3 regions of the Pseudoalteromonas sp. JSTW genome follow, and region 3 is predicted to be linked to each of the others. Evidence: predicted binding sites of a transcription regulator. Region 3 holds the regulator's gene; each other region holds the start of a gene.

Region 1 (7,422 bases), 390 kb from region 3:
ATTACTCAAGTCGAACTGCTGAATTTGTGGCCAAAACAAGCTGGCGATACCCAAAACGCCTAACAATGCGCCAACGTAAATTCGCTTGGCGATTGGTTTCGAAAAAAACAGTCGGGTATTAATAATATTCATCACTAATAGCATTGAGAATGCAATGGAGGCCATGGCAGAACTAAGGTAGTTTTGTGCCCAATACAGTGTTAGGTAGTTCAAACCAAAGTTAAATAATGCCAGTAGGGTAAAAAAACCATGATCACGCCATGAATAACGCATCGGCAGGTTTTTAAATAACACAAATGCCCACATTAAAATGGCGGCAATCGCAAAACGATAGAACAAAGAAATTTCAACGGCGACATCACCTAATTGAAACTCAATAGCCAGCCACGTTGATCCCCAGATCAATACAGTTGCAAGGTAAAGAGCGGCGCTTTTCATCTTTATTGCCTAAATAGGGTAAGTGTGTTTATTTTAAGTTGATTCTGTATACTTAACATATACAGAAAACTACAAATGCAACCTATACAGTTTGGTGGGCTATGTCACAAGTGATCAGTCGCAGTAACAGTGAGTTCTTGTATCAGCAAGTGACTCAGTTAGTAAGAGATTTATCGTCACAGGGATCGTTATTACCCGGTGAAAAACTCCCTTCATTGCGAAAAATGGCTGAAAAGCTTAATGTCAGTATTCCTACCGTTAAGCAGGCCTATCAGCTTCTTGAGGGGCAAGGGTTGATTGAAGCGAGAGAGAAGTCGGGATACTTTTTAAAATCATCGCAGTTAAATCAATCAAGACCCAAGCGCGTGAAATTAAGCCGCGAGCCAATGACTGTCAACAAGCAAGCGCTGATAGAGCAAGTTTATAGCGCAATTCACAAAGCCAATGTTGTCCCGTTTGGTATTGCTAATCCAATTGCTGCGGCACCCACCGATAAAGCATTAGCACGAACGATGCGCCGAGTGATGACATTGGCCGGAGCTACGGTAATTAATTATGGGCCGATGGATGGCTTTGCTCCGTTAAAAAAGCAATTGATTCATCGTTATTTAGATTTCGGAATTGGTGTGGCGAGCGATGAATTGGTGATCACCAATGGGGCACAAGAAGCGCTTGCCATTGCACTAAAATGCGTGGCAAAACCTGGTGATGTGATTGCGATTGAATCACCTTGTTACTTTGGCATCATTGAGTTAATTGAAAGTTTAGGATTGAAAGCGCTGGAAATCCCACTATGCCCAGATGAAGGCATTTGGTTAGATGACTTACAACAGGCGCTAGATGAGCATGATATAAGAGCATGCGTGTTCTCTACCTCATTGAATAACCCCGTGGGGAGTTTTATGCCTGATAGTAAGCGTGAACAGCTGGTCGCTTTACTTGAGGCTCGTGATGTTGTGCTGATAGAGGATGATGTATACGGTGACCTACATTACACCGCAAAACGTGCTACACCAGCGCAGGCTTACTCTAAAAAAGGATTGGTGATCACCTGCGCCTCATTTTCAAAAACGGCTGCGCCGAGTTATCGGATTGGTTGGATTATTGCGGGCCAGTTTGCTGAACAAGCCAGACGTTTTAAACGAGCCTTGAGCTGCTCAGCGCCATTGATCAATCAATGGACCTTGTATGAATTTATTGCCAGTGGTGAATATGACAGAAATATTCGTTTATTACGCCAGCGACTAAGTGCCAACAAAGAGCGAATGATTTGGTGCCTGCAGCAATATATGCCAAGTTGTGCACGTATTAGTAACCCGCAGGGAGGGTGTGTTATTTGGGTGGACTTAGGGAGCCAATATGATGCCGTTAAACTATTCCATTTAGCATTAGATGCGGGGATTAGTATTACTCCTGGGCTTATTTTTTCGGCGGGGAAAAAATACCGCAGCTGTTTTCGATTAAGCTATGGTTTGCCTTGGTCAGAGCGTTTGGAAGACGCGCTCAAAACGTTGTCACAACTAACCGTACTTGCAAAAAAATAAAAAAAGCGCAGAGCAAGCTCTGCGCCATAAGACCAAGTAGATTGGTTCAGGGATGTTAATGCATTACAGGGTGTTCTGTTTGAACGTGAACAGTTGGTATTCTTTGAGTTGTGGCACTAAAGCAACGAGCTGTTGCTCTTTGTGAGCAATATCGGCAAAGCTGCCACACAATGCGTCGGCACGTTTTTCAAGTTGCGCTGCTTGTGTTTCTACACGCGCTTCGATTTGTTCACCCATGTTTTCCATGCGCTGTTCAAACGTGTCCATATCACCACCCGAGCCAAGAAGCTCAGAGCCTAGCGCAACTAAAATACTGCCCATTGATTGCATCATTGCCGATTCAACTGCAGACTCAATTTGTTGGTCGAATTGTTCATCAAAATTTTGACCAAACTTTTCAAAACTTTGCTGACCCATGGTGAATGCACCTTGTTGGTAAAAGGTATTTTGCACTTCTACACTAATCTCATCCATTAATTCCGAGATGTCATCAAAGCCACTAATGTTGAATGCGTTTGCCACTTCTTCAATTGCAACACCGGCAATTTTCACACCCTCTAGAGCAATGTTTGCCACTTCGGGTAGTTGGCTACGTAAGCTATCTGAGTAATTTGCAATAGCTTGTTGTTGAGATGCATTCAGCGATATGTTTTCGCCATCAATGTATAAGTTATTTTGATCAATGATTTTCATTGTGCGGTTATCAGTAGTGAACACTTCTAATTCGTTTGGCGTGATGCGAACATCGTTCTTGAACTCAACATCACATTGCTCACCACTGAATGAAATATGCGTATCATTATCGTTATGAGCCATAGCGCTGGTTGCGATAAATAAAGAACTTACTAACAATAACTTTTTCATTTTTTTCTTTCCTGTTTGAAATGACGAAAATAAATAATCAAACTTAATGCCAAGGTTTTTATTGTGTTTATTTTCATTGAGTTATGTTGTTTTTGTGGTTTTTTAAAATGAAAGCTGTTTGGTTTTTTAGCCATTTTTTAGTCAAATTAACTAAAAAACACACATGGATAAATGTGTTTTATCGAAACGATAAAAAACTCTCACTTTTCAGAAATCAAATTTAGCGCTATTTATTCACAATATTGACATATCGCCACTTTAGCATGGCGGTGTGGCTTTATTTTGGTGGTTTTTTACATACTAAATAACCACTGAGCTTTTTAATCTTTGCCAATTCACAGAGCAAATTTTAATCTCCTGAATTGGTCTCAAACACTTTATGGAGTGGGTTGTGGGTAAGACATTTAGTTATGATGCGCTAGATGACGATTTTGTTGAAGACGAGTACGAAATGGTCGGGCGTAATCAACACGACAAGAAAAAGCAACGCGTTAAGAAGAAGTTGGAAGACTATCTTGAGCAAAAACGCTTGCGCAGAAACTTAGGCGAAGACGACTTTGATGAGTACATGAACGACTAAGCATAAATTTAGATAAAGAGGCTATTGCCTCTTTATTGCTTTTTGGTTCGAGGTTTATTTGCTCAGTGCTGTAATAATTGCAGACTCGATGTGTTCTGGTTTAGTGAGGGGCGCGAATCGTTTAATTGCTTTACCATGCCTACCAATCAGAAACTTTGTAAAGTTCCACTTTATTTTACGGGTGATAAAGCCCGGTAGTTCTGATTTTAGGTGCCTAAAGACAGGGTGAGCATGTTCACCATTGACATCCACCTTACTCATCATTAAGAAACTCACGCCATAGTTGATGAGGCAGCCTTCCTTAATTTCTTTTGCGTCACCGGGCTCTTGTTTACCAAACTGATTACACGGAAAGCCAATAATAATGAGGCCTTGATCATGGTATTTTTCGTGCAATTTTTGCAGGCCTTCGTATTGTGGTGTAAAACCACACTTGCTCGCTGTATTGACGACTAAAACGACTTTATTTTCGAAATCAGAAAAGTGAACCGTTTGGCCTTGTAAGTTGGTTGCTGAGAGTTGATAAAATTCGTTCATAATAGTGACTTTTTATTATTATTTGATTGATTCTAACCCGCTTGCCTTATTTCTGAAAGTGTGAATTTTATTCAGCGAATTCATTGGTAAGGTGCTCAATTAGTAAACGTACGCGGTAAGGCAAGAGATCTTTGCGCGGATACACCAACCAAGAGGCGTTGTCGCTGACTTGAAAGTCATCCAGCACTGTTACAAGTTGCCCTTTTGCAATATAGGGCTCAACAATGTCGTGTGCCAAATGCGCGATTCCGATGCCAGCAATAGCTGCACTTAGAATGGCTTGAGGGTGATTGCTGCGCCAATTGCCATTTATACGGACTTCTTTGATGTGTTCATCAATGTTAAAACGCCAACGTTTTCTCATCGCGATTAGGCAATTGTGTTCAGTCAACTCATAAGGGTGCGTTAAGCGTGGATGGTTGGCTAGGTATTCAGGGCTTGCGACAAGCGTCATTATTCGCTTGCAAAGAGGTCTGGCGATAAGATTGGAGTCTTCCATGCGGCCAAAACGAACGGCTAAGTCAAAGCCCTCTTCAACTAAATTGACATTACGGCTATTGAAGTCGATTTCGACTTCGACCTCTGGGTAGCGTTTGACAAATTCGGCAACTTTCGGTGCAACTTGATTGGCAACAAATTCACCGGCACCTGTAATACGAATAAGCCCTTTAGGTTGGCGTTGCTCACCCTGTAACTGGTTATTCGCATCGATAAGCTCTTGCCGGATTGCTTTAAGTTTGATCGCATATTCTTTTCCGGCCTCTGTCAGGCTTATTTTTCGCGTGGTACGCTGAAAAAGGACTGACCCTAAGCGGTTTTCAAGTTGTTGAATTTGCCTACTAATATGTGAAGTAGAGACCTCCATCGCCTTGGCTGCATGGGTAAAGCTCCCTTGCTCAACAACATATAAAAATTCGTCTAAACCTTGCCACATATTCATATCCTAAGATTTCTAGCTAGTGTGAGTTTACGTTAATTATTATTGCATTACTGCAAAAGTGATTATCTATTTTACCGCTTTATCCCTATATAAAAATAACTAAAATGGTTTATTCACTGATAAAAACTCACATCAACGATGAGGAAGCCACATGTTAAATTTTAGTTTTGAAAACCCAACCAAGATTCATTTTGGTGAGCAACAGATTAAAGAGATTCAGTCAGAAATCCCTAAAAATGCCAAAGTACTCGTCACTTATGGTGGTGGCAGCATTAAGAAAAATGGCGTTTATGATCAGGTTAAAGCAGCATTAAGTGAGCATACGTGGTTTGAGTTTGCAGGTATTGAGCCAAACCCAAGTTACCAAACCTGTATGAAAGCCGTAGAGCTTGTTAAAGAAAAGCAGATTGATTTCATTCTGGCTGTAGGTGGGGGTTCTGTGGTTGATGGCAGTAAGTTTATTGCCGCTGCGGCTGAATTCACGGGTGAGCCTTGGGATATTTTAGCAAACGGCGCAGAAGTAAAATCGGCGGTTGCACTCGGTGTGGTACTGACCTTGCCTGCAACGGGGTCTGAGTCGAATACCTTTAGTGTTGTCTCAAACCTTGAAACTCACGATAAACTTCCATTTGCCAGTGAGTATGTGCGCCCTCGTTTTGCGGTACTTGACCCCGCAGTAACGTTTTCATTACCAGAGCGCCAAGTGACTAACGGGATTGTTGACGCATTTGTACATACTATGGAGCAATACCTTACGTATGATGTAGGTGCAAAGTTGCAAGACCGCTTTGCCGAAGGAATTTTAATGACCCTCATTGAAGAAGGGCCTAAAGCATTCTCAGAGCCAGAAAATTATCAGGTGCGCGCTAATATTATGTGGTCAGCAACAATGGCATTAAATGGGTTGATTGGTGCGGGCGTACCTCAAGATTGGGCAACACATATGATAGGGCATGAAATGACAGCAGTGTACGGCCTTGATCATGCGCAAACCCTAGCGATTGTATTACCACGCATGATGGCTGAGCAAAAAGACACTAAGCGCGGTAAGTTACTACAATATGCAGAACGTGTGCTGGGACTGGATATTACCAATGAAGAGGCGGCAATTGAACACGCGATAGCTGCAACGGAAGCTTTCTTCCACAGTGTTAAAATGCCAACACGTTTGAGCGATTATAACTTAGACGACAGTGTGGCAGATAAGCTTGTTGCGCAGTTAGAGCGCCATGGTATGACTGCACTGGGTGAGCGTGAGCAAGTGACACTTGAGAAAAGCCGCGCTATTTTGCTCGCCAGCGTATAAGTTGCGTTAGCTCAAGATTATAAATAATCCCATCCCTGCCAGTGTTGTGTAGTAAATGTTGTGTGTTTTGTAAGCCACAATAACGGAAAGTACTGCAGCAATTAGGTAGGGATTTTGCCAATCTAAATTAATCCCTTCATCATTAATAAATACAATGGGCACCCAAATAGCAGTGAGCACGGCAGGAGCACTAAAACTCAAAAACTGCTGCATTTTAGGGCCTACCTTAAAAGGCAAAGCGCGGTGTAGAAACAAGTAACGCGTAAAAAAAGTAATACACGCCATTAATACAATCGTGGTCATCATGCACTATGCTCCTCTTTTGCTTGCCAGCGGCTAATTGCGTACCCAACCGACATAGCAATCAGTGCTGCTGTTACTAACCATAACTGAAAACCGTGGCTTTTAAGGAGGGTTGCAACGACTCCTGCGGTGACGACGGTGGCAAGAGTTGCGAGGTTTTTCACCCCTGGCACCACTAATGCAATAAAAGTGGCGGCAATAGCAAAATCAAGGCCTAGGTTTGTTAAATCGGGCAATAAGCTGCCAGCAACAATACCAAGCAATGTCCATATGTTCCATGCGATATAAAAACTAAAGCCAGCACTTAAAGCATAAATAAGGCGCAGCTTTGTTTGGTAGGCTTTAGGGTGATGCGAAAAAGCAAATAACTCATCGGTTAAAACAAAGCTGACAGGTAAACGCCAACCAAATGGTTGATCAATGACTTTATGGCGGATGGCTAGGCCATACAAAAAGTGTCTTGAACTTATAATAAGCGTGGTAAATAAAATAGTGAGTAAGGGGGTATTGCCAGCCATTAATTCAATCGCGACTAACTGCGCAGAACCGGCAAATACGAGTAGTGACATTGCTTGTGTTTCAAACGCACTAAAACCATTTTGGATTGCTAAAGAGCCACACAGAATGCCCCATGGGATGACGGCTAAACATAGCGGGAGCATGTCGAAAAAGCCTTTTAATAACGCTTTGAGAATAGGTTTTTGCATTTTATCGCTCTTACTTGTTGTTATGGCTCAGATCAAAACACCTGTAATAGAGGCGTGTCAAAATAACCGAAGTTTGCAATAATGTATACCCCAATGCCTTGCCGGTTCTGGTCTTTTTAAGTGCTTTGAGTATATTTCATAGGGAGCGTTATCATGTCTAAAGTGAAAGTATGGGATGGCTTTATAAGAAGCTTTCATTGGTT
Region 2 (7,422 bases), 420 kb from region 3:
ACTTAAACAAAAAAATGGTTAAAACGGGTCAGAAAGTGAAGCAAGGCCAAAAAATTGGTACTGTCGGTGCCACTGGTCGTGTAACAGGCCCACACTTACATTATGAGTTTTTGGTAAATGGTGTACACCGTAACCCTAAAACGGTAAAACTACCTAAATCAGAACCCTTGCCTCGTGATGAGTTAGCCAAGTTTAAACCTATTGCAGATAACTTCTTAGCGCAATTACAGCGTAACCGTGAAATGCAATTAGCCTTAAACAAATAAGCTAAATGTCTCGTCCTAAAATACGTTGACGGTTTTAATTGAAGGCCAGTAGCTTTTGCTCCTGGTCTTTTTTATGCACTTGGTTTGGGGTTTCCATGCCTAAACTCAAATGCGGCCTCATTTCATTGTATATTACTATTGATTCTTCGACGAGTTCACGTAGCTCTTTCAGATTTTGGCATTTATAGAGTAAGAATTCTTGCTTCAATATGCCATTAATGCGCTCCGCCAATGCATTTTGATAGCAATCATAGCCATCGGTCATCGATGGAGTAATGCCATTTTCATTAAGCTTTACTTGATATACCCGTGAGCAATACTGTAACCCTCTATCTGAATGGTGAATCGTACTGCATTGATACTGACGATTAGCGATGGTCATATCTAATGCCTTAACCACATCTGTCGCCTTCATTTCATCACTGAGTTCATATCCCATAATTTTGCGACTATACGCATCAGTTACCAGCGATAGATAGTGAACACCTTGCGTTGATTGAACGTAGGTTATATCACTTACAAATACCTCTTCTGGCCTCGATGGTTGTCTATCTTTAAGCAAGTTAGGATGCTTTTTCATCCAATGTTTACTAAACGTCGTTTTTGTATAACTACGCTTAGGTTTAACCAATAAATGTTCACTTTTTAAGTAACTAAAAAAAGCATCTCGACCTAAACTTATACCTTGCTCTATGAGTTTGGGTTTCAGTAGAAAATATAATTTCCTTCCACCTAAACGCGGCATAAAGCGTCGTATTTCCAATACCATCGCTTTAACTGGTGCAAGTTCAATAGCACGCAATTTAGCTCTGCTCTCTCGTTGATATATTGCTTGTCTCGTTATCCCAAGCAGCTTGCAAGCACGTTCTAAGCTAACTATTTTTTGCTTTTGAAGGCTTCTTGCTCCTTGGCAATATACTTTTTTCTAAGGTTTGTCCCATGCTCAGCGTCAAGAATATTAACCACTTCATTGAGTAACAGGTTACGTAAGTGCTCATCTTCGAGCTCTCGTTCGAGACGCTTGATTTTTTGTGCGGGGCTTTCTTTGGCTTTAGGTGATTTAGGCATAGTCATCTTAGGTGATTGAGTCCAATCCATCTTACCGTGTTTTCTCAACCAAGTAAGCACAGTTGAGCGACCTTGTATGCCATAAATTTTTTGGGCTTGTTTATAAGTCATATCGCCTTTTTCTACAGCGTCGACAACTTGTAATTTAAAGCCTAATGAATAATCTCGTTGTGTTCGTTTGATCGGTGTATTATTTGACTTGGTCATAATAAGTCCTAAATGTGTAAACACATTTCAGGACGAGACAAAATTAATAATGACAAAGCCGCTGCACGTTGTAGCGGCTTTTTTGTGCTTGGCCCTAAATTACCTTACGAGTAAATAAATAAGCTGAATAACCATTGAGATCATCACCAGAGGCCAAATGTACTTAGCGTATTTAGTTGCGCCATCAAGGCCCAGTTTTGAATGGTACTTTTCAAGTAACGGCACCAGAATAACCAAGGCAATAAACAAGCAAAGTAAGATAACAAATATATTCATGGTGGCTTCCTAATGTAGACGGTAATGTAACCAGTCTATAGGCAAAAAAAAGCGCAGTAAAATTACTGCGCCAGTCGGTTGGAAGTAAAATGTGTAATCGATTTATTAACCTACAATCGCTAACAAAATACCAGCTGCAACAGCACTGCCTAGTACCCCTGCAACATTTGGCCCCATTGCATGCATTAACAAGAAATTATGCGGGTTACTTTCAAGGCCTACTTTATTAACAACACGCGCAGCCATTGGAACGGCTGACACTCCAGCAGCCCCTACTAGCGGGTTAATAGGTGATTTAGAAATCTTATTGAGGCCTTTTGCCATAAAGACACCAGACGCTGTACCAATGGCAAAAGCCAATGCACCAAGTACTAAAATACCTATCGTTTCGACAGTTAAGAACTTATCGGCAGCCAGTTTTGAGCCAACAGCAAGACCTAAGAAAATAGTGGTAATGTTAATGATCTCGTTTTGCGCACTATTACTTAAACGGTCAACAACACCAGACTCTCGCATTAAATTACCTAAACAAAACATGCCAACAAGAGGGGTTGCCGCTGGTAAGAACAAAATAGTTAGGCTCAATACCATAAGCGGGAAAATAATCTTCTCAGTTTTCGACACAGCACGTAATTGTGGCATTTGAATTTGGCGCTCTTCAGGCGTTGTTAAAGCTCGCATGATGGGCGGTTGAATTATAGGAACCAATGCCATGTACGAATAAGCAGCTACTGCAATGGCACCTAATAAATCAGGAGCCAATTTCGACGCTAAAAATATTGCCGTTGGACCATCTGCACCACCGATAATAGCGATAGCGGATGCATCTTGCAGGGTAAACTCAAAACCTGGAATAAAGTTAAGTAAAATGGCACCAAATAAGGTTGCAAAAATACCAAACTGAGCAGCAGCCCCCAATAACAACATGCGAGGGTTTGCAATTAAAGCACTAAAATCTGTTAATGCACCCACCCCCATAAAGATCAACAGTGGAAAAACACCTGAGTCGATACCAATGTGATAAACATAATATAAAAGCCCACCTGGGTCAGATAACCCAGCAACTGGAATGTTTGTCAAAATAGCGCCGAAGCCAATGGGTAAAAGCAGCAACGGCTCAAAATTACGTGCAATTGCCAAATACAGCAATAAACACCCTACGGCAATCATAATCAAAGCAGGAAAGGTAAAGTTTGCTATACCCGTTGCATGCCAAAGGTTTAAAAGACCATCCATCTTCTATCCCCTACGCTAACGAAATCATAGCATCGCCAGTGGTAACTGAGTCACCTTCGGCTACTAAGATTTCAGCGACAGTGCCTGTATGTGCAGCACGGACTTCGGTTTCCATTTTCATTGCTTCCATAATGATAACCACATCGCCTTGATTTACCGTTTGGCCCGGCTTTACCTTAATTTTAAAGATATTACCCGCCAATGGCGCATTGAGCGTTTCACCCGCTGACGCTGATGCCGATTGTGGAATTAATTCGCTGTCTTTAAGAGTAACTTCTTTAAGCTCACCACCTTGCGCTACTACGACATCGTAAACTTTCCCATCAACTTTTACGCTATACTGCTCAGCTTTAACGGCATTTTTGCCTGACGTAGGTTGTTTACTTTCAGTCTGGGCAGTTTCAGCTGTTGGAACTGCTTCAAATGCATCAGGGTTATGGCGGTTTTTAATAAACTTCAAGCCAATTTGCGGGAATAATGCATAAGTAAGCACATCATCAATTACTTCATCAGCAAGCTCTAAGCCTTGCTCTTTGGCTTCTTTTAAAAGCTCGGCTTCTAATTTCTCAAGTTCAGGCTCAAGTTTATCAGCAGGGCGACAAGTAATCGGTTCAGCACCATCAAGGACGCGTTCTTGCAGCTCTTTATTCATTGGCGCTGGTGTCGCACCATATTCACCTTTAAGTACACCGGCAGTTTCTTTAGTGATTGTTTTATAACGCTCACCAGTTAATACATTAAGTACCGCTTGTGTTCCTACTATTTGTGAGGTGGGTGTAACAAGCGGAATGAACCCTAAGTCTTCACGAACACGCGGGATCTCAAGTAATACTTGGTCTAATTTATCTGCTGCACCTTGCTCTTTAAGCTGGTTTTCCATGTTAGTTAACATGCCGCCAGGCACTTGTGCGAGTAAAATTCGACCATCAACCCCTTTTAAGCTGCCTTCAAATGCCGCATACTTTTTGCGAACATCACGGAAGTACGCAGCAATTTCTTCAAGTTGATTTAAATCGAGTTCAGTATCGCGCTCTGTGCCTTCAACAATTGACACAATTGTTTCAGTGGCACTGTGGCCATACGTCATACTCATTGACGATATTGCGGTATCAAGCATATCAATACCTGCATCAATTGCTTTTTGATATGTTGCAGTGCTAAGCCCTGTAGTCGCATGACATTGCATAGCAATCGGAATTGAAACTGTCTCTTTCAACCCTTTAATGAGTTGCTCACACTCATACGGTTTTAATAAACCCGCCATATCTTTAATACAAATAGAGTGACAACCAAGCTCTTCTAATTGTTTAGCAAGTTTTAACCACATATCAAGCGTATGAACAGGGCTTACCGTATACGAAATAGTCCCTTGCGCGTGCGCTCCCACTTTAACAGCCGCTTTAATCGCCGTTTCTAAGTTACGTACATCATTCATCGCATCGAAAATACGGAATACATCAACACCATTTTTATGGGCGCGTTCAACAAATTTTTCAACAACGTCATCAGCATAGTGGCGATAACCTAAAAGGTTTTGACCGCGTAATAACATTTGCTGTTTAGTGTTTGGCATTGCCGCCTTTAGCTCACGGATACGCTGCCAAGGGTCTTCACCTAAATAACGGATACAGGAGTCAAAAGTAGCTCCCCCCCATGATTCAATAGACCAATAACCTGCATGATCAAGCTTTTCGGCAATAGGCAGCATATCATCTAGGCGCATACGCGTTGCTAAGAGAGATTGATGCGCATCACGCAATACTAATTCGGTTAGTTTTAATTTAGCCATGTTCAAGCTGCTCCGTTATTGTTGTTTATTTCTAAATTGAGCGATAGCAGCGCTGATAGCTGCAATATGTGCCGGTGGTACCCCTTGCTGAGGCTGTAATTTTGCGGTTCGGACTGGAACTGAGCTCGCAGAGTTTTCAAATCGCCCCAACAATTTCGACATCAGCAGTACGGCTGAAATCAAAATACTGAGAAAGATAAATACACCCACCATACCCGTTAGCATTAAGCTGGCTGCGGTTGTAAGTAAGCCACCAATATCCATACTGCTCCCCTCGCTACTCAGAATAAAAAAACACTTAAATCGAATATTTATACACTCATAATAACAAACAAAACTTATTTTTAAAGCTTTATTGTCAATTGGTAAAACCAATTAATTACAGGGTAACACATCAAACAATTAATTAACACCAAGCCATTACGGCAATTAACTACCCAATATAGACGATAAAAATACTCAATATAGTCAAAAGTTATATGTAAAAATAGTTAACTGTGTAACGTAGCAGCGTAAAAATCAGCTAAAGCAAGGGGTTTGGTAACTTGTATGCCATACAGGTTAAATTGGTCTTACCAAGAAAACATACTCACAGGCGTCCACTTTCAGCATAGAAGTTGAAAAATTATCACTATGAATAAGTTACATGATCACTCGTAATAATTACCAAACGACACGCCACAAAAAAAACCGAAAAAAAACTAACAAATTGAAAAATAAGGACTTTAAAACTTTGGTATGGAACTCGCTTCAGTCTAATCAACCGAAACGAAATTAAATAACCAAGGAGAACATTATGTTACGCTGGACAGTTACTTTTTTAGTTATAGCGCTAATCGCTGCAGTGTTAGGTTTTGGCGGTATTGCAGGGGCCGCAGCAGGCATAGCTAAAATCATATTTTTTATATTCTTAGTTTTACTTGTTATTTCACTTATATCAGGTGCTCTTAGAGGCAATGTACCTAAGTAATAACAAACCAACAGCAATTTACTTTACTAATTTATTTACAAGGAATTTCATTATGAAAAATTCAACTTTAAAAGCAGCTACTATCGCCCTATTTTCAGCTTTATTTATTATGGGGTGTGAAGACAACACAGCAGAAGAAGCTGGTGAGCGCATTGATGAGGCAGTAACCGACGCTCAAAATGCAGTAGAAGATGCATGCGAAGAAGTTAAAGAAGGTGTAAAAGCAGAAGAAACTAACTGCTAAAAATAGAGACTTTACGAAAAAAAGCGGCTTTATAAGTCGCTTTTTTTCGTAAAGCATTGGTATTTTTGAAAAACATATACAAAATAACGAAGTATTTTTTTACTTTTACCTAATATGTATACTAAGCTGATATTGCTAAGAATGGACTATCAGCAGTATTCCATTGTTTTCTAGCCAACTATAATTTATTGGGAGATAACAATGTTAACCAGCAAACTATCTAATGCTATAAGATTAGCAATTAGTACAGGCTTCGTGTCATCAGTTTTACTGTATGCACCAACAAGTTCAGCCGAAGAAGAAACTGAAGCAAAAAAAGATCTCGAAGTGATATCAGTCACCGGTAGTCGGATTAGACAACCTGGTGCGGTCTCTGCAAGCCCTATTGTTTCAATTGGAGAAAAAGAACTAGGTTATCAACAAGAACCTGAAGTAGAGCAAATCCTTAGAACCCTTCCCTCTACAATCCCTGGAGACGGTAGTAACGTAAATAATGGCTCTGGCGGTGCAGCAACCATTAACTTAAGGGGCTTAGGTTCACAACGCTCTTTAGTGTTAATGAATGGTCGCCGGATGATTCCATACAACTATAATGGGTCTGTTGATAGCTCAACAATCCCCACAGCCCTCATTGAAAGAATTGACATTATTACCGGTGGTGCTTCTGCGGTATACGGCTCAGATGCGATTGCAGGTGCTGTGAATGTAGTCTTAAAAGATGACTTCCAAGGCGTTGATTTAGACTTTAAGCACTCTGAAACAGGTGATGGTGATGGCGATAAAGACAGCATAGCTCTTACAATCGGCTCTAATTTAGAAGATGATAAAGGCAATGTGGTTCTCTCTTTAGGCTGGAGCCAACGTGATCAAATCTTACTGGGTGACCGTCCGTTGGGCCTACTCGGTATAGAAACTAAAACAGGTGCTAACTACGAGCAATTCCTCAATGGTGAACCCCCAATTCCAGCACCAGCAGATTGTAGCGGTCCAAACTCTGTTGAAAGTGGCGGTTCAACAACAGCATTCCCTACGAGATTTGCGATTGTAGGTGCGGGTACAACAGGTTCTGGGCAATTTAGAAATGACGGAACATTGCAACCAGACACCTGTAGTGTATTTAACTTTAACCCTTATAACTTCTACCAAACACCTTCAGAGCGTTATTCTGCTACAGCCATTGCTAAATATAACTTAACTGATGAGCATAAAGTATATTCAAGCTTCAACTACACAAATACCAGTGTTGATACTCAGGTCGCACCATCTGGAACATTTGGTTCAAGCTTCAACTTACCGCTTGCTAATCCACTAATTGGTGACCAAGCTAGACAATTTATGATTGACGGAGCAACAGCAGCTCTGGCAG
Region 3 (7,422 bases):
GAAGGGATTGCTTTAATACTTGCTTTTGCCGTATTTATTGCCGGATTAGTGATCATTTCATTGCGAGCAAAAAATCAAGATGACCCTTTTGTTAGTGAAGCCTGTGAAGATGTGCCCGATAATGTCAGCACGCGTTCGGCAGTATTATGGCTTGTGGTCGGCATGATTTTGCTACCAATTAGCTCACACTTTCTAGTGGGTTCGGCGGTTGATATTGCCAAATATTTTGGTCTTTCTGATCTGGTTATTGGTTTAACAATTATTGCTATTGGTACCAGTTTACCTGAGCTTGCTGCCTGTATTGCAGGTGTCTTAAAAAATGAAGACGATTTAGCACTGGGCAACATTGTTGGCTCAAATATTTTTAATTTGCTGGCTGTACTGCCACTGGCAGGTATTATTAATCCATCGGTTATCGACCCATCAGCCGCTAACCGCGATGCACTTATTATGATAGCGGCCACCATTGTGTTAATTGCCATGTCATTGAACTTAAAAGGTGCACGTCGTATCAATAGAATTGAAGGTGGCTTTTTGTTAGTCGCATTTATTGCATATCAAGGCTATATTTTCAGCCAAATAGGATAATCAATGACGCAACATAGCTTTATCGCGCAAGGCAAGCGCGTACTCGAAATTGAAGCGCAAGCATTAAAAGAAATTGATCAATACATTGACCAGCATTTCAATAATGCCTGTCAATTAATGTTCCAATGTACTGGGCGAATTATCGTTATTGGCATGGGCAAGTCAGGCCACGTAGGTAATAAAATTGCTGCCACACTCGCCAGCACAGGAACACCTGCATTTTTTGTTCACCCAGGTGAAGCAAGCCACGGTGACCTTGGTATGATTACCCGTGATGACGTGGTTATGTGCATTTCAAATTCAGGGGAAACGAGCGAAGTTGTCAGTATTATTCCTGTCATTAAGCGCATTGGCGCAAAAATGATTTCGCTAACAGGCAACCCAGACTCAACAATGGCCACGCTTTCTGACGTACATGTGTGTATTAAAGTAAGCAAAGAAGCGTGCCCACTGGGCCTTGCGCCAACAGCCAGCACAACGGCAACGCTAGTCATGGGCGATGCAATGGCTGTAGCACTGCTTGAGGCAAGAGGCTTTACAGCAGACGATTTTGCACTTTCTCACCCAGGCGGAAGCTTAGGAAAACGTTTATTGCTTTGTCTTAGTGATGTTATGCACGCAGGTGAGGCCACTCCCATTGTTAATGAATCGCAAAGTATCAAAGATGCATTAATTGAAATGTCGGCAAAAGGCCTCGGTATGACTGCAATTGTTGGTGATGACAACACACTATCGGGACTTTTTACTGATGGTGATTTACGACGTATTTTAGAGCAACGGGTTGATATTCACAGCACCGCAATTAGCCAAGTAATGACTCGCTCATGCACAACTGCACACGCTGATATGCTGGCCGCAGAAGCGCTTAATATTATGGAACGTAAACGTATTAATGGTTTGATTGTAATCGACAAAAGCAACACCCCCATTGGCGCGCTTAACATGCAAGACCTTTTAAAAGCAGGAGTACTTTAAGCATGACATTTGCTGAGCTTTACCAACCAGTAAGCACAGACGTGAGTCAACGTGCTCAAAAAATAAAACTGCTTATTTGTGATATTGATGGTGTTTTTTCAGATGGCCGTATTTATTTAGGCAATCAAGGCGAAGAGCTTAAAGCTTTCAATACAAAAGATGGATTCGGCATTAAAGCCCTTATCAATAGTGGTTTTCAGGTGGCCGTTATCACGGGACGCCATTCACAAATAGTTCAGCAGCGAATGACTAGCCTTACGGTACAACATATTTATCAGGGCCAAGAAAATAAGCTCATTGCTTATCAAGAGTTAAAAGATAAACTTAGCTTAACAGATGAGCAAATTGCCTATATTGGTGACGATGGTCCAGACTTACCGGTTATGGAAAAAGTCGGATTTGCCGTTGCTGTTAATGATGCTCATCCATTAATCAAAAAACTGGCTCATTACACCACCCTGTTACCTGGTGGCTTTGGAGCTGTGCGTGAACTAACTGATTTATTAATGCTAGAAAATGGCAAACCGCTAACTAGCGATGGAACGAGCGCATGAATATAGCCCGTATTTTACTAAGTGTTGTTTTTGTTTGTAGCATGGTTTGGTTATGGTATCCGTACTTTAATCAACCGACAAACACAGTGCTCAGTGAAGACGAGATTATCGCTACACCTGATTATACCGCAATCGCATTAAAGCAAACAGCCTATGATGATCAAGGTAAAATCAGTCATAAAGTGGCCGCTGCTAAAATGGAGCTGTATCAACAGCTCGGGTTCACCTTTTTTGAGCAACCCATTTTCACCATTTACGGTGATCAGCAAGTTTGGCAAGTAAAAGCCAAAGAAGCCACGTTATATGAAAACGATCAGCTTGTATTCGAAGGGGATGTAGTTGCTAAAAACCTTACCCATAATGGCATGATCGAAGATATTAAAGCTGAGAACATTAACATCGACATTGACAAAATGACCATGTTTTCTAAGCAACCTGTCACGCTGACAGGACCGAATTTAAAAATTACCGGTAAAGGTTTAAAAGCCGATTTAAAAGCCGAAATTGTTGAGTTAACTAACCATACACGAACCATATACTATGACCAATAAACTTAAGAAATTACTCCTGATCCCAAGCTTATTGATTGCGTTTTCTGGCGCAGCTGCTGAGCAGGCTGGCACACCAATCAGCATTAGCTCTGATCGCCAAGAAGGTCAGCTAAAAAATGGCATTGGTATCTTCGAAGATAATGTCGAGATCATACATGGTAACCGTCGTATTACAGCGGATCGACTCGAAGCACATGCAGGTGAAGTTGAAGGCACGGTTGAATTAATTATTGCCACAGGAAAGCCCGCTTACTTTGAAGAAAAACAAGCTGACGGCACTATTATGAGCGCCAGTGCTGAAGAAGTTCGTTACGATGTTGCTAAACGCTTATTAACACTCGTTGGCAATGCACAAGTGACTCAAGCAGGCCAAAAAGTCAGTGCCAAGAGCATTACATACGATATGGAACAGCAACTGATAAGTGCCGAGAAAGATGAAAACTCGACCGATCGTGTACACACTATTTTAGTGCCTGTTGATAACAAAAAGAACGATGAAGGCCAGCCATGAGCACACTAAAAGCAGAGCTATTAGCTAAAAGCTATAAGGGTCGCCAAGTTGTAAAAAATGTAGGCCTTGAGGTAGAAGCTGGCAGCATTGTCGGTTTACTTGGGCCAAATGGCGCAGGTAAAACAACCACCTTTTACATGATTGTGGGATTAGTGCCCAGTGACAAAGGTAAAATAAGCATTGATGATAACGACATCACCTTATTGCCAATGCACAGCCGCGCTCGCTTAGGTATTGGCTATTTGCCACAAGAATCATCGATTTTTAGAAAACTGACTGTTTATCAAAACTTAATGGCCATTTTAGAGACCCGTAAAGATCTCAATAAACAAGGCCGCGAAGAAACACTTAACAGCTTACTTGATGAATTTAGCATTCAACACATTCGTGACAGCCAAGGTATGGCATTGTCAGGGGGTGAACGCCGTCGTGTTGAAATAGCACGCGCACTGGCCGCTGACCCTAAATTTATTTTGCTCGATGAGCCTTTTGCTGGTGTTGATCCTATTTCAGTGTTAGATATAAAGAAAATTATTGAGCACTTAAAAAATCGTGGTATTGGTGTATTAATTACTGACCACAATGTGAGAGAAACCCTTGATGTTTGTGAAAAAGCCTACATTGTTTCTCATGGGGAGCTAATTGCATCAGGTACACCTGAACATGTGTTAGCCGACCAAACTGTACGCGATGTGTATCTAGGCGAGCAATTCAGGCTTTAAATACGCCACCGACTAGAGCATCTGCTAGACTTATAACAATGACAATAAATCAAATAAATAGTTAACGGCATCGTGCTATTGTTTGATAAGACTAAAAAGGATTGTTAGGGATACATGAGGCAATCATTACAGCTGCGCATGGGCCAGCAACTTACAATGACTCCACAACTGCAACAGGCTATCCGTTTGTTGCAGCTCAGTACATTGGATCTCCAGCAAGAAATTCAAGAAGCGTTAGACTCTAACCCTTTGCTTGAAGTTGAAGAAGCAGATTATGCAGAAGAGAGTATTGGCAAGAACGAGCAAAAAGCCGAATCTGACGATACCCAACTAAGCGCGTCGGCTGACGAAGCTGCGAGCGAGTACGAGCAAGAAAGCAGTGATGCCCTCAACAAAGACACCGTAAGTGACGACTTAGCAATGGATGTTACGTGGGATGAGTACATGAGTGCTGCCCCATCAAGTTCCTCAGGTCCAATGCCTGAAGATGAATCAATTTACCAAGGCGCATCAACCGAAACTCTCCACGAATACCTAATGTGGCAGTTACAACTAACTCCATTCAGCCCAACAGACGAAGCGATTGCCGTTGCGATTGTTGAGGCAATTGATGATTCGGGTATTTTAACCGTAAGCTGCGAAGACATTGTTGAAAGCTTCAATCAAAATAACGATGAAGAAGAAATCGAACTTGATGAAGTCGAAGCTGTCTTAAAAAGAATCCAATTATTCGATCCTGTCGGTATTGGCGCCCGTAGTTTACAAGAATGTTTGTGTATTCAATTACGCCAATTCGATGCTGACACCCCCTATTTAGCTGAAACTAAAATGGTGTTATCAGAACATATTGAATTATTAGCGAGTCGTGACTATCGCACTTTGATGAAAAAGACTAAGCTTAAAGAAAGTGAGCTGAAAGAAGTCATGACATTGATCCACAGCTTAAATCCAAAGCCTGCGGATACAATTGTTAGAGAAGAGTCTGAATACGTGATACCCGATGTATCCGTAAAAAAAATAAAAGGCCGTTGGGTAGTTGAACTAAACCCAGACTGCATGCCGAAAATCAGAGTGAATAGCCACTATGCGGCGATGTCACGTTCTGTAAAATCAAGCAGTGATAGCCAATTTATTCGCTCTCATTTACAAGAAGCAAAATGGTTTATTAAAAGCTTAGAAAGCCGTAATGACACGTTATTAAAAGTGACTAACTGTATTGTTCAACAACAACAGGCTTTCTTTGAACATGGTCCTGAGGCCATGAAACCCATGGTATTAAATGATGTCGCAGAAATGGTCGAAATGCATGAATCAACAATTTCGCGAGTAACAACACAAAAATACATGCATACCCCGCGGGGAATTTTTGAGTTGAAATATTTCTTCTCCAGCCATGTAAGCACTGAAAATGGGGGTGAGTGTTCATCTACGGCAATTCGCGCTTTAATCAAAAAGCTAATCGCCGCAGAAAACACAGCTAAACCATTGAGTGATAGCAAAATTGCAGATATATTGGCTGAGCAAGGAATTAAAGTAGCTAGACGGACAATAGCAAAATATCGAGAGTCTCTAGCAATACCTCCGTCGAATCAGCGTAAGAGTCTGATTTAGACGTTTTACATAGAAGGAAAATGCTTATGCAACTAAATTTAACTGGTCGTCATGTAGAAATCACAGATTCATTAAGAGACTATGTAAACACCAAGTTTGCGAAACTAGAAAGGCATTTTGACCACATTAATAATGTTCATGTCATTCTAGATGTAGAAAAACTAAGCCAAAAAGCAGAAGCAACTTTACATGTAAACGGAGGCGAGTTATTTGCCTCTACTGAACACCAAGATATGTATGCAGCCATCGACTCGTTAATCGATAAACTTGATCGTCAAGTAATTAAACACAAAGAGAAATTAGCTCGACACTAAATTATGAAACTTAGTTCACTTACTAACCAGGACTGCAGCAAAGCTGCGGTCCTTTTTAATAGCAAAAAAAGAATTCTCGAATTTATCAGCGAACTGGCTCATGAGCAGCTCCCTCATTTATCTCAGCAAGATATACTCAATGCCCTATTGAACAGAGAAAAATTGGGCAGCACGGGTATTGGCCGAGGTATTGCGATTCCACATGGTCGTATGAGCGGTGCAGATCAGCCACACGCATTTGTAATTGTGAGTGAGTCACCTATAAATTTTGATGCAATTGATAATCGTCCAGTGGATATTTTTGTCGCACTCATCGTACCAGATGGTGACTGTCAGCTTCATCTAAAGACCTTATCAACAATTGCTGATAGACTTAAAGACAAAGAATTTTGTAAACAGCTACGCAGTGCTAAAACAGATAGTGATCTGTTTAAAGTCATTGCATCAGAGGCATAAATGGAATTAATTATTATCAGCGGTCGCTCTGGTTCAGGTAAATCAGTCGCTTTACGAGTACTTGAAGACTTAGGCTATTACTGCGTTGATAATATTCCTGTAAACCTGCTTCCTTCGTTAGTACGCAGTGTGTCAGATAATTACGACAAAATTGCTGTAAGTATCGATGTGCGTAACCTGCCGAAAGAACAGCAAGAATTTAACGATATTCTTGAGTATTTACCGGGCTTTGCAAAACCCACGTTGTTTTATTTAGATAGTGATGATCAAACACTAATCAAACGGTTCTCTGAAACTCGCCGCTTACACCCATTATCGATTGACTCGCTGCCGCTTGATTTAGCGATTAAACAAGAAAAAGTATTACTGGATGTTTTGATCACCCGTGCCGATTTTATGATTGATACGACCGATCTCAGCGTGCATCAGCTTGCCGAATCTATTCGCGAAAAAATACTGGGTAAAAAAGACAAAAAGCTCATTATTACTTTTATGTCGTTTGGCTTTAAGCACGGCATTCCAAAAGAAGCTGATTACGTATTTGATGCTCGCTTTTTACCGAATCCACACTGGGAACCGGATCTAAAACCACTGACAGGCTTAGACCAACCAGTAAAAGATTACCTTGCTAGTCACAGCATAGTGCAAAAGTTTACATGGCAAATTCAAACCTTTGTACAAACATGGCTCCCTCACTTAGAGCGAAATAATCGCAGTTATTTAACCATTGCGATTGGCTGCACAGGTGGACAACATCGCTCGGTTTACTTAGCGCAAACCATTGGTGAGAGCTTTTCGAAAAGTCACGCAAACGTGAAAATACGCCACCGCGAGCAAGATACCCAATAGGCAACGACGATGCATGCTGAAGACACTTTTTTAATCCAAAATAAGCTTGGTTTACATGCACGAGCAGCCACGGTTTTGGCACAACTTGCACTGCAATTCGATGCTAAAATAACGCTTTACCAAGACGATAAAGAAGCCGAAGGCGATAGTGTATTAGCCTTAATGTTACTCGAAAGCAGCCAAGGCAAAGAAGTCCGTGTGGTGTGTGAAGGCCCCGATGCTGACGCAGCACTCAATGCAATAGGCGAATTAATTGCACAACGCTTTCATGAACAAGAATAGCATTTGCTA

Evidence for each region. The regulator sigma-54, encoded in region 3, starts transcription at its own class of promoters, with help from an activator protein. The targets are predictions, from matches to a motif close to GTTGGCACGNNNNTNGNNT.
Region 1: a site for sigma-54 is predicted at 2,882-2,900, ahead of GZH31_RS00345 (YggN family protein). Genes of this name have one in related genera too.
Region 2: a site for sigma-54 is predicted at 5,575-5,593, ahead of GZH31_RS04075 (DUF1328 domain-containing protein). Genes of this name have one in related genera too.

Annotation. Positions count from the first base shown of each region.
Region 1 is NZ_CP058972.1:61,692-69,113, forward strand. It holds gene GZH31_RS00335 (DMT family transporter) at 1-438, opposite strand, end outside; gene GZH31_RS00340 (PLP-dependent aminotransferase family protein) at 549-1,982, shown strand; gene GZH31_RS00345 (YggN family protein) at 2,046-2,846, opposite strand; gene GZH31_RS00350 (PA3496 family putative envelope integrity protein) at 3,238-3,426, shown strand; gene GZH31_RS00355 (glutathione peroxidase) at 3,481-3,963, opposite strand; gene GZH31_RS00360 (LysR family transcriptional regulator) at 4,031-4,903, opposite strand; gene GZH31_RS00365 (iron-containing alcohol dehydrogenase) at 5,055-6,209, shown strand; gene GZH31_RS00370 (AzlD domain-containing protein) at 6,216-6,515, opposite strand; gene GZH31_RS00375 (AzlC family ABC transporter permease) at 6,512-7,219, opposite strand; gene GZH31_RS00380 (cytochrome b/b6 domain-containing protein) at 7,373-7,422, shown strand, end outside.
Region 2 is NZ_CP058972.1:870,348-877,769, reverse strand. It holds gene GZH31_RS04105 (peptidoglycan DD-metalloendopeptidase family protein) at 1-266, shown strand, start outside; one part of gene GZH31_RS04100 (IS3 family transposase) at 301-1,184, opposite strand; one part of gene GZH31_RS04100 (IS3 family transposase) at 1,184-1,541, opposite strand; gene GZH31_RS04095 (hypothetical protein) at 1,641-1,817, opposite strand; gene GZH31_RS04090 (sodium ion-translocating decarboxylase subunit beta) at 1,923-3,053, opposite strand; gene oadA (sodium-extruding oxaloacetate decarboxylase subunit alpha) at 3,064-4,842, opposite strand; gene GZH31_RS04080 (OadG family transporter subunit) at 4,858-5,106, opposite strand; gene GZH31_RS04075 (DUF1328 domain-containing protein) at 5,639-5,812, shown strand; gene GZH31_RS04070 (hypothetical protein) at 5,865-6,056, shown strand; gene GZH31_RS04065 (TonB-dependent receptor domain-containing protein) at 6,258-7,422, shown strand, end outside.
Region 3 is NZ_CP058972.1:452,633-460,054, reverse strand. It holds gene GZH31_RS02215 (calcium/sodium antiporter) at 1-588, shown strand, start outside; gene GZH31_RS02210 (KpsF/GutQ family sugar-phosphate isomerase) at 592-1,563, shown strand; gene kdsC (3-deoxy-manno-octulosonate-8-phosphatase KdsC) at 1,566-2,117, shown strand; gene lptC (LPS export ABC transporter periplasmic protein LptC) at 2,114-2,668, shown strand; gene lptA (lipopolysaccharide transport periplasmic protein LptA) at 2,658-3,179, shown strand; gene lptB (LPS export ABC transporter ATP-binding protein) at 3,176-3,901, shown strand; gene GZH31_RS02185 (RNA polymerase factor sigma-54) at 4,016-5,512, shown strand; gene hpf (ribosome hibernation promoting factor) at 5,539-5,826, shown strand; gene ptsN (PTS IIA-like nitrogen regulatory protein PtsN) at 5,830-6,282, shown strand; gene rapZ (RNase adapter RapZ) at 6,283-7,131, shown strand; gene GZH31_RS02165 (HPr family phosphocarrier protein) at 7,141-7,413, shown strand.